DNA from 3 places in the Actinoplanes sp. NPDC026670 genome. Region 2 is predicted to be linked to each of the others. Evidence: riboswitches for the same ligand, from Rfam matches in the RefSeq annotation. Region 2 holds a riboswitch; each other region holds the start of a gene.
The links. Region 2 has a riboswitch for glycine ahead of gcvH (glycine cleavage system protein GcvH). Riboswitches for the same ligand answer to the same signal wherever they lie in the genome.

Region 1 (3,269 bases), on a different contig from region 2:
GCCCGTCCAGTCCATAGGCGCGGGAGCCGACCACGACCGCCAGGGCCGTGTGCCGTTCAACGAGCTCGATCATGACGCCGCAGGATACGGCTACAGATCAAGCACCGTCGCGTCGATTTCGTCCAGCTCGCTCTGGTCGAGGGCCAGGTTGTTCAGCGCGGCCACGTTGTTCTCCAGCTGCGGCACGCTCGACGCGCCGATGATCAGGCTGGTCATCCGCTGGTCGCGCAGCGCCCACGCCAGCGCCAGCTGGGCGAGTGTCTGCCCGCGCCGCTTGGCGATGTCGTTGAGCGTGTGCAGCCGGGCCAGGGTCTTGTTGTCCAGGGCGCTCTCGTTGAGGAACACGCTGGTCCGGATCCGCGAGTCGTCCGGGATGCCGGTCAGGTAGCGGTCGGTGAGCAGACCCTGCTGGAGCGGGCTGAACGCGATGCAGCCGGCCCCGGCGTCCTCGAGGGTGTCCAGCAGCCGGTCGTGCTCGATCCACCGGTTCAGGATCGAGTAGGACGGCTGGTGGATCAGCAGCGGTGTGCCCAGCTCACGCAGGATCCCGGCGGCCTGCGCGGCCTGGGTGCTCTTGTAGTTGCTGATGCCGACGTAGAGGGCCTTGCCGGAGCGGACGATCGCGTCGAGCGCGGACATCGTCTCCTCGAGCGGGGTCTCCGGGTCGGGCCGGTGGTGGTAGAACACGTCGACGTAGTCCAGGCCCATCCGCTGCAGGGACTGGTCCAGCGACGAGACCAGGTACTTTCGGGAGCCCCAGTCGCCGTACGGCCCGTCCCACATGGTGTAGCCGGCCTTGGTCGAGATGATCATCTCGTCGCGGTGCGCCCGGAAGTCGGCGGCCAGGATGCGCCCGAAGTTGGTCTCGGCGCTGCCCGGCGGCGGCCCGTAGTTGTTGGCCAGGTCGAAGTGCGTCACCCCGAGGTCGAAGGCCCGGCGGACGATGTCGGCCTGCCGGTCGGCGGGCCGGCCGTCACCGAAGTTGTGCCAGAGACCCAGGCTGATGGCGGGGAGCTTGAGGCCGCTGCGACCAGCACGCCGGTAGATCATGTCGGCGTAGCGGTCGGCGGCAGGGAAGTACGTCACATCGCACACCCTAGGACTCCCGATCTTCCCCATGCCCGCTGGTAGGTTGGTTCCCAGCGCGGGAGAGTCCGCTGACGCGGCGCCGAAGAGGCAAATCCTCCCCGGAAACTTTCAGGCAAAAGGACCGCGCGGGTTGGCAACTCTGAAATGCCGCAGTCTGGGTATGACAGAGGGGGAGGTTGCTTCTTGACCTTCTCACGCCAGGAGTCGCCAATGACGTCCCCGTTCGTTTCCCGGCACATCGGCCCGGACGCCGACGAGCAGACCCAGATGCTCAAAGCGATCGGGTACGGCTCGGTCGAGCAACTGATGGACGCCGCGATCCCCGAGTCGATCCGTTTCCACGGCGACCTCGAGCTGCCGGCCGGGATCTCCGAGGAGCAGACGATCGCCGAGCTGCGGTCGATCGCCGGCCGCAACGTGCTGGCCACCCCGATGATCGGGCTCGGCTACTACAACACCCACACGCCCGCGGTGATCAAGCGGAACGTGCTGGAGAACCCGGCGTGGTACACGGCCTACACGCCGTACCAGCCGGAGATCAGCCAGGGCCGCCTCGAGGCGCTGCTCAACTTCCAGACCATGGTCACCGACCTGACCGGGCTGACCACCGCGAACGCGTCGATGCTGGACGAGGCCACCGCGGTCGCCGAGGCCATGACGCTCGCGCGGCGCGCGTCCAAGAGCAAGAGCAGTGTGTACGCGGTGGACGCCGACACGTTCCCGCAGACGCTGTCGGTGCTGCGGACCCGGGCCGAGCCGCTGGGCATCTCCGTGGTGATCGTCGACGTCGACCGCGACGAGCTGCCGGACGAGTTCTTCGGCCTGCACCTGCAGTACCCGGGCGCATCCGGCGCGGTGCGTGACCACGCCGCCCTGGTCGAGGCCGCGCACGCCAAGGGCGCCCTGGTGACGGTCGCGGCCGACCTGCTGGCCCTCACCCTGCTGCGGGCGCCGGGCGAGATCGGCGTGGACATCGCCGCCGGGACCACGCAGCGGTTCGGCGTGCCCCTCGGGTTCGGTGGCCCGCACGCCGGTTACCTGGCGGTGCGCGCCGGCCTGGAGCGGTCGCTGCCCGGCCGTCTGGTCGGCGTGTCGAAGGACGCCGACGGCAACCAGGCCTACCGGCTCGCCCTGCAGACCCGTGAGCAGCACATCCGCCGGGAGAAGGCGACATCGAACATCTGCACCGCGCAGGTGCTGCTGGCCGTGATGGCGAGTATGTACGCGGTGTACCACGGCCCGGCCGGCCTGCGGGCCATCGCCGAGCGCACCCACCGGCTCGCCGCCCGCCTGGCCGCCGGCCTGCGGACCGTCGACGGCCTGACCGTGGTCCACGACAGCTTCTTCGACACGGTGCTGGCCCACGTGCCGGGCAAGGCGTCGGCGGTGGTGGCCAACGCCGCGAAGTACGGCATCGACCTGCGCCAGGTCGACGCCGACCACGTGTCGGTCTCCTGCGACGAGACGACCACCGACGTGCACCTGCAGCGGGTGTGGGACGCCTTCGGCACGGCCGTCGCCGGCAGCTACGTCGTCGTCGAGACCGACGCGCTCGACGGGCAGGCGATCCCGGCCGGGCTGGAGCGCGGCACCGGCTACCTGTCGCACCCGGTGTTCAACACCCACCAGTCCGAGACCAGCATGCTGCGCTACCTGCGTAAACTCTCGGACCGCGACTACGCGCTGGACCGCGGCATGATCCCGCTGGGCTCGTGCACGATGAAGCTGAACGCCACCACCGAGATGGAGGCGGTCACCTGGCCGGAGTTCGCGAACATTCACCCGTTCGCGCCGCGTAACCAGGTCGAGGGCTACGAGCACCTGGTCGCCCAGCTGGAGACCTGGCTGGCCGAGATCACCGGTTACGACGCGGTCAGCGTCCAGCCGAACGCTGGTTCACAGGGTGAGCTGGCCGGCCTGCTGGCGATCCGTGGTTACCACCGGTCCCGTGGCGACGAGCACCGTGACGTTTGCCTGATCCCGTCGAGCGCGCACGGCACCAACGCCGCCAGCGCGGTGATGGCCGGCATGCGGGTCGTCGTGGTCGCCTGTGACGCCGATGGCAACGTCGACCTCACCGATCTGGACGCCAAGATCGAGAAGCACCGTGACCAGCTCTCCGCGATCATGGTGACCTACCCGTCGACGCACGGCGTGTACGAGACCTCCATCGCCGACCT
Region 2 (3,269 bases):
CCATCGACCCGGCCGGCCTCGGCCTGCTGGTCCGCGCGCACCGGTCGGCACGGCAGCACGGGGCGACGTTGTGCCTGGTCGCGCCGTCGCGGTTCGTACTCACCGTGCTGCACACGATGCGGCTGGACGGGGTGTTCCCGATCTACCCGGACCAGGCCACGGCGCTGTCCGGCCTGGCCCGGCCAGCGGTGCGGGTCTAGCGCCCCCTACCCCGGCTGAGGTGACTCGATCGCGGCGATGTTGGCGGCCTCGTCCGGGTCCGGGCCGGAGGTCTCCAGGAACGCCCGCAGCACCTCCACGGCGACGTCCGGGGCGAGCCGTTTCAGGCTCATGGCCAGCACGTTCGCGTCGTTCCAGAGGCGGGCGCCACGGGCGATCCAGGGATCCCAGGCGAGGGCGGCGCGCACACCCGGAACCTTGTTGGCGGCGATCGCCGTGCCGGTGCCGGTCCAGCACATCACCACGCCGTAGTCGGCCCGGCCGTCGACGACCGCCCGGCCCACGAACCGGCCCAGGTCAGGCCACGACGCCGTGGCATCCGGGCGGATCACTTCGTGGCCGCCCTCGGTCAGGGCGGTCGTCACGGCACGGGTGGTCTCGTTCTCGTCGTCACTGGCGAACGCGATCCGCATCCGGTCGACCCTAGCTGCTCAAGCCGTGTAGCCCGCGCAGAGTCCGTCCGGGTAGCGCCACAGGGTCGACGTCGCCATCGCCTCGTCTGCGGTGAACAGGGCGGCGTCCTTCTTGTCCACATCGTCGCCGGCGGCGTCCAGCAGGGCGACGACGGCGGTGCGTGCGGCGATCAGATCGGCGAGCGCGGCCCGGACCTTCTTGTCGGTGGTCAGCGAGCGCGCCTTGCGTACCGCCTGAATGTTGCTCTGCGTGCCGGCGCGCAGGGCCCGCACCGCGGCGGTGACCTCGGCCGGGGTCGCGTCGTCGCCGACGGCGAGGGGGCCGTTCGCCTCCCGGTTCGTGTAGAGGCGATTCTCGGCCTTCATCGTCGCGTCACAGGCGGCCTCCGGGTCGGCCTTCGCGGCGGTCGTGGGCTTCGGGGACGCTTTCGCGGTCGTCGGTTTCGGGGACTTCGCGGCGGCGCTGGGGCTGGTGGCTTTCACGGGCGTGGCCGATGCCGCAGCGGGCGTGGCCGATGGCGTGGCTGGCGTGGCGGGCGCGGCTGCACTCGGTGGTGCCGCCACGAACTCCGCCTCGTCCCCGCAGGCGGCGGTGAACAGGCACATGCCGAGCACCAGAACGGCCAGGGTCGATTTCATTCGGACGTCCTCAAGATCACACGATCGAAGCGCCGCGACTCTACACGCAAGTCGTTGACACCACGCCAACACAGGGCGGCCAGCCGTCGCCCACCGCGGTAAAACCGGCCGCATTCCCGCGCCCAGCGACGGCTCGCGGTCCCAGCCGTCGCCCACCGCGGTAAAACCGGCCGCATTCCCGCGCCCAGCGACGGCTCGCGGTCCCAGCCGTCGCCCACCGCGGTAAAGCCGCCCGCATTCCCGCGCCCAGCGACGGCTCGCGGTCCCAGCCGTCGCTCAGCACGGCCAAACCGGCCGCATTCCCGCGCTGAGCGACGGCTCGCGGCTGTCAACTGGCGGCGTTCACCAAGGCCTGGTAGGCGGACTCGTCGAGGGTTGCCGGGACGCTCGTCACGCGGAGGCGGAACAGCCAGCCCTCGCCGTACGGATCGGTGTTGATCAGGCCGGGATTGCCGGTGAGGGCGGTGTTCACCTCGACGATCTCGCCGTCGGCCGGGGCGTACACCTCGCTGACCGATTTGGTGGATTCGAGTTCGCCGGCCGGCTCGCCCGCGGCGACGATCGTGCCGGCCTCCGGAAGGTCGACGTAGATGACGTCACCGAGCGCGTCAGCGGCGAAAGCGGTGATGCCGACGGTGGCGATCTCGCCGTCGGTAAGCCATTCGTGGTCTTTGGTGAAACGCATTTCGAGAGGCTCCTTCGGTACGGGTGAGGGCCTCCCTCGCTCTGTCACGGGTGCCTGAGAGGTTCACCGCCGGGGCGGCTTGCACCTTGGGCGCAGCCCTGGTGGGGGCTGACTTTCCAGAGTCGCCTGACCGTTGCGGTACGTGGGCCTGAGAGATTCTGAGGGAGAAGTTGCTCCTTCGGCGACCCGCCCGCAGGCAGGTGCTCTCCCGCAGCGGCACAGCGGCGAAGTATGGAGTTGTGGCCCGGGAAAGCTATCCGGAGTCGCCCGCACCGGTCAAGATCGTCGGCATGGATGTCGCCCGGACCTTTCTCACCGAAGTGGACGCCCGCCAGCCGCCACCGGCGAACGCAGCGTGATCGGCGGGGTGGGCGTCATCGGTGGCTCCTACTTCGGGAGGGTGGTGTAGTCGGCGGTCAGGTATGTCTCGTAGCCGATCACCGCGGGGGCCCGGACGTCGAGTTTGCCGGTGTCGGTGGGCAGCATCTGCTCGTAGCCGAGCAGCGCGCCGGTGGCCGGGTCGACGATCAGGGTGTGGCGGGTCGGCAGGCCGGTGCGGTCGCTGGTGATCGAGAACGCGGCGCCCGCCCGGCCCGCGCGGTCGGTGACCGTGCCGTCGTAGGTGAGTCCGGGCAGTTGCGCGACGATCCGCAGCAGCCCGGACCGGGTGGCCGGGGTCAGCAGCCGTTCCCGGGCCAGGTCGGTGACGGCGACGAGCGTCTCGAACGGCCCGTTCTCCCGGGGATGCCCGATGTGCAGCCAACGGTCGAGGTCACCGATGGGCGGCTGGTCGGCCCACATCGCCCCGAACTGCCCTGCCGCATACTCCTGCGACCACGGGTCGAGGCCGTCGTCGAACAGGTTCTGGGCCCGCCACAGCACCTCCCGCCCGAGGGAGGTGAACTGCGCCTTCTCATAGCTGGTGGAGCGCCGGCCCGAGTTGTCCGACCCGCGCCACGACTCGGTCCGCGACGGGATGATCGCGGACGTCACCCGCTCGTCGTCGACATAGGTCCACAGGCTCCACGATCGGATCACCAGATGCTCGTAGTCGCCGCTGCGGGCCGGATCGGACGCGGTCGCCGCCCGGTCGGCGATGCCGGTGAGCACCTCCCGGGCCGATCCGGCCGCCGCGGTGTACTGCAGAGGCGGTGGCGTCGCCGCAAAGGCCGGGCGGGGCTGCGGCGCGAACTGCAAGCCGGCGATCACCAGCAGCACCAGCGCGGCGGCCACCGCGACCAGCCGCCGCCCGGCCGGCCTGGCCTGCCGCAGCTGCGGCGTGGCGAGGATGCGATCCAGGTCGGCGCGCCGGC
Region 3 (3,269 bases), on a different contig from region 2:
CTGGCGTAGACCATCCGGACCGTGCCGTCCGGGGCGATCCGGACCGTCCACAGGAAGTCGCTGAGGTTCGCCACGATCCGGTCGAAGCCGCGCTGGGCCCGGGCCAGCTCCAGTTCCAGGTCGAGGGCACGGCGGCGGTGGACGTACTGGCCGATGTGCGCGGCGACGGTGTCCAGGGCGGCCAGCACCTCCGGGTCGGACTCGGCACGCCGCCTGTCGTAGACGGCGAGGACCCCGACCACGTCGACACCGTTGCGGACCGGCACCGCCACCACGCTCTGCAACCCGGCCGATTTGGCGGCGACCGCGCGCGGCCCGTCGGAGGCGGACAGGTCGGTGGACCAGCACGCGGCCGCGGTCTCCCAGACGTGCCCGACGACACCACTGCCGCGGGTCACCTCCCGGACCGCCCGCATCGGCTCGGTCATCGCCACGTCCCGCGACCACGCGGCCAGCCGGACCAGCCGTTTGGCCTTACGGGTGTCCAGGTGCCAGTACTCGGTGTACGGCCACCGCAACCCCTCCCCGACCGCGGCGAGCACCGTGTCGGTGGCCTGCTCCACGTTCTGGGCGGCGGCGAGCGCCCCGGCGACCGCGTATTCGAGCCGCCGCATCCGCTCGCTGTGCTGCCGGGCGGTGATGTCGCGGATGAACGCGCCCATCACCGTCGACGACATCTCGATCGGGAACTGCCGGCCGCCGCGGTGCACGGCCCGGAACTCGGCCCGCTGCCCGCCGTCGTCGGCGTCCCGGGTCACCTCGTCGAGCCAGCCGCGGAAGCGGTCCCGGTGGTCCGGGGCGATGATCAGCTCGTCGATCGGGCGGCCCAGGGCGTCCAGCTCGTTCCAGCCGAACATCCGCTCGGCGGACCGGTTCCAGGTGGTGACCTCGCCGTCGGGGCCGGCCGCGACGAACGCGTCCAGGGTGCTGTCCAGGATCCGGCGCAGCTGCTCGGCGCATCGGGCCGCCTCGGTGGCGGCGGCCCGGGCCGCGATCTCCCCGGCGGCGACGACGGCCAGGCCCTCCAGCACCTCGACGTCGGCGCCGGTCCAGTCGTGCGGCCGGTCGTCGAGGACGAGCAGCGCGCCGACCGGCCGGCCGTCCGGTGCACACAGCGGGACACCGAGCCAGGTGTCGGTGCGCACGTGCGGCGTACCGGCCTCGATCACCTGGCGGCAGCAGAGCCCGGGCTCCGGCGCCGGGTCGAGCCCGTCCAGACCGCCGGCGATCGCCACGCCGGACTCCAGAATCGCCAGCGCGGCCCGGCCACCGGTGAGACGGGTGGCCAGGGTGGTGATCTGGTCGAGAACGGGCGACGACGGGTCGAGCCGTGGACCGGAGGCCAGCGCGATCGTGTTCATCGAGGGCCCCATCGTCACAAGGCCGGAACAATTGAGAGCCGAACCACACACCGGCGTGCGGTAGGGTCCTGGGAACAGGTGACGACAGCACAACCGAATACTTCGCCGCGACCCCGCCGCGGGAGAGTCCTCGCAGGTCAGCGAGGCGCCGAAGGAGCAACTTCTCCCTCAGAATCTCTCAGGCACCCAGTACCGCGACGGTCAGGCGACTCTGGAAAGTCAGCTCTTTACGACGAGCTGCGCCCACGGTGCAAGCCGCCCGCACGGCGGTGAACCTCTCAGGCAGAGATGACAGAGCGAGGGAGGCCCGACCCGACAAGGAGCCTCCGTTGCGCCACACTGCCCTGCATCACGTCCACCAGTCTCTCGGCGCCGCGATGACCGGTTTCGCCGGTTGGTCCATGCCGCTGCGGTACGGCAGCGACCTCGGCGAGCACCACACCGTCCGCACCGGCGCCGGCCTGTTCGACCTCGGCCACATGGGCCAGATCGAGGTGACCGGCCAGGATGCCGCCGCGTTCCTGGACCACGCCCTGGTCGGCCGGCTGTCGAAGGTCGCGGTGGGCCGTGCCAAGTACACGATGCTGTGCCACACCACCGGTGGTGTCCTCGACGACCTGGTCGTCTACCGGCTGGCCGGGGACCGGTTCCTGGTGGTGGCGAACGCCGCCAACGCCGCCGTGGTCCGGGCGATGCTCGGTGAGCACTCGGGTGGCTACACGGTCCGGATCGCCGCGGCGGACCGGTCGCTGATCGCCGTGCAGGGCCCGAAGGCGGTCGACGTGGTGGGCGAGCACCCGGATCTGCGCTACTACGCCATCGAGGCGCAGCAGCTGGCCGGGCGGGACGTGCTGCTGGCCCGTACCGGATACACCGGCGAGGACGGCTTCGAGATCTACTGCGCGAATTCCGACGCCGAGGCGATCTGGGCGTGGGCGGTCTCCCGCGGCGCCGTCCCGTGCGGGCTGGCCTGCCGGGACACGCTGCGTCTGGAGGCCGGGATGCCGCTGTACGGCCACGAGCTCACCCTCCGCACCACCCCGTTCGACGCCGGTCTGGGCCGGGTCGTCGCCCTCGACAAGACCGACTTCGTCGGCGCCGCCGCCCTCCGCGCCGCCGCCCCGGACCGTCTGCTCGCCGGCCTGGTCACCAAGGGCCGCCGCTCGCCACGGGCCGGTCACGCGGTCCTCGACCCGGACACCGGCGAGCGCATCGGCGAGGTGACCAGCGGCGTGCCCTCCCCCACGCTCGGGCACCCGATCGCCATGGCGTACCTCCCGGCCGGCCGCACCGAACCCGGCACCCGGGTCCTGGTCGACATCCGCGGCGCCCGCGAAGAGGCCGAGGTCGTCGCGCTGCCGTTCTACCGCCGGCAGGGCTGAGCGATGACCGTCTCCGTCTTCGACCTGTTCTCCATCGGCATCGGCCCGTCCAGCTCGCACACGGTCGGGCCGATGCGCGCGGCCCGGCTCTTCACCGCCCACCTGGCCGGGGTCGACGGGGTGGCGACCGTGCGGGCCGAGCTGTTCGGCTCGCTCGGCGCGACCGGGCACGGGCACGGCACCCCGCGGGCCGTGCTGCTCGGTCTCCAGGGTGAGGAGCCGGAGACGGTCGACACCTCACTCGAACCGTCCGCGGACGCCACCGCCTTCGAGGTCGACGTGGTGCTGCACCGGCGGCGGGCGCTGCCCGGCCATCCCAACGGCATGCGCTTCACCGCGCTCGGCGCCGACGGCGCCGAGCTGCTGGCCAAGACCTATTTCTCGGTCGGCGGCGGGTTCGTCCTGGCGGACGGCGCCTTGGGGGTACGCCCGGAGCAGGTGGCCGTCCCGTACCCGTTCTCCTCCGGCGCCGAACTGCTGGAACTCGCCCGGTCCACGGGGCTGTCGATCTCCCGGATGATGCTGC

Region 1: linked by a shared signal. The riboswitch ahead of gcvP (aminomethyl-transferring glycine dehydrogenase) and the one ahead of gcvH (glycine cleavage system protein GcvH) in region 2 are both predicted to bind glycine.
Region 3: linked by a shared signal. The riboswitch ahead of gcvT (glycine cleavage system aminomethyltransferase GcvT) and the one ahead of gcvH (glycine cleavage system protein GcvH) in region 2 are both predicted to bind glycine.

Annotation. Positions count from the first base shown of each region.
Region 1 is NZ_JBEZXU010000021.1:102,125-105,393, forward strand. It holds gene AB0E94_RS22045 (nucleotidyltransferase domain-containing protein) at 1-73, opposite strand, end outside; gene mgrA (L-glyceraldehyde 3-phosphate reductase) at 91-1,086, opposite strand; glycine riboswitch at 1,136-1,223, shown strand; gene gcvP (aminomethyl-transferring glycine dehydrogenase) at 1,300-3,269, shown strand, end outside.
Region 2 is NZ_JBEZXU010000050.1:46,224-49,492, reverse strand. It holds gene AB0E94_RS36635 (STAS domain-containing protein) at 1-200, shown strand, start outside; gene AB0E94_RS36630 (RpiB/LacA/LacB family sugar-phosphate isomerase) at 207-632, opposite strand; gene AB0E94_RS36625 (hypothetical protein) at 651-1,271, opposite strand; gene gcvH (glycine cleavage system protein GcvH) at 1,600-1,956, opposite strand; glycine riboswitch at 2,083-2,177, opposite strand; gene AB0E94_RS36615 (CU044_5270 family protein) at 2,344-3,269, opposite strand, start outside.
Region 3 is NZ_JBEZXU010000024.1:45,732-49,000, forward strand. It holds gene AB0E94_RS23635 (PAS domain S-box protein) at 1-1,361, opposite strand, end outside; glycine riboswitch at 1,471-1,566, shown strand; gene gcvT (glycine cleavage system aminomethyltransferase GcvT) at 1,691-2,743, shown strand; gene AB0E94_RS23645 (L-serine ammonia-lyase) at 2,747-3,269, shown strand, end outside.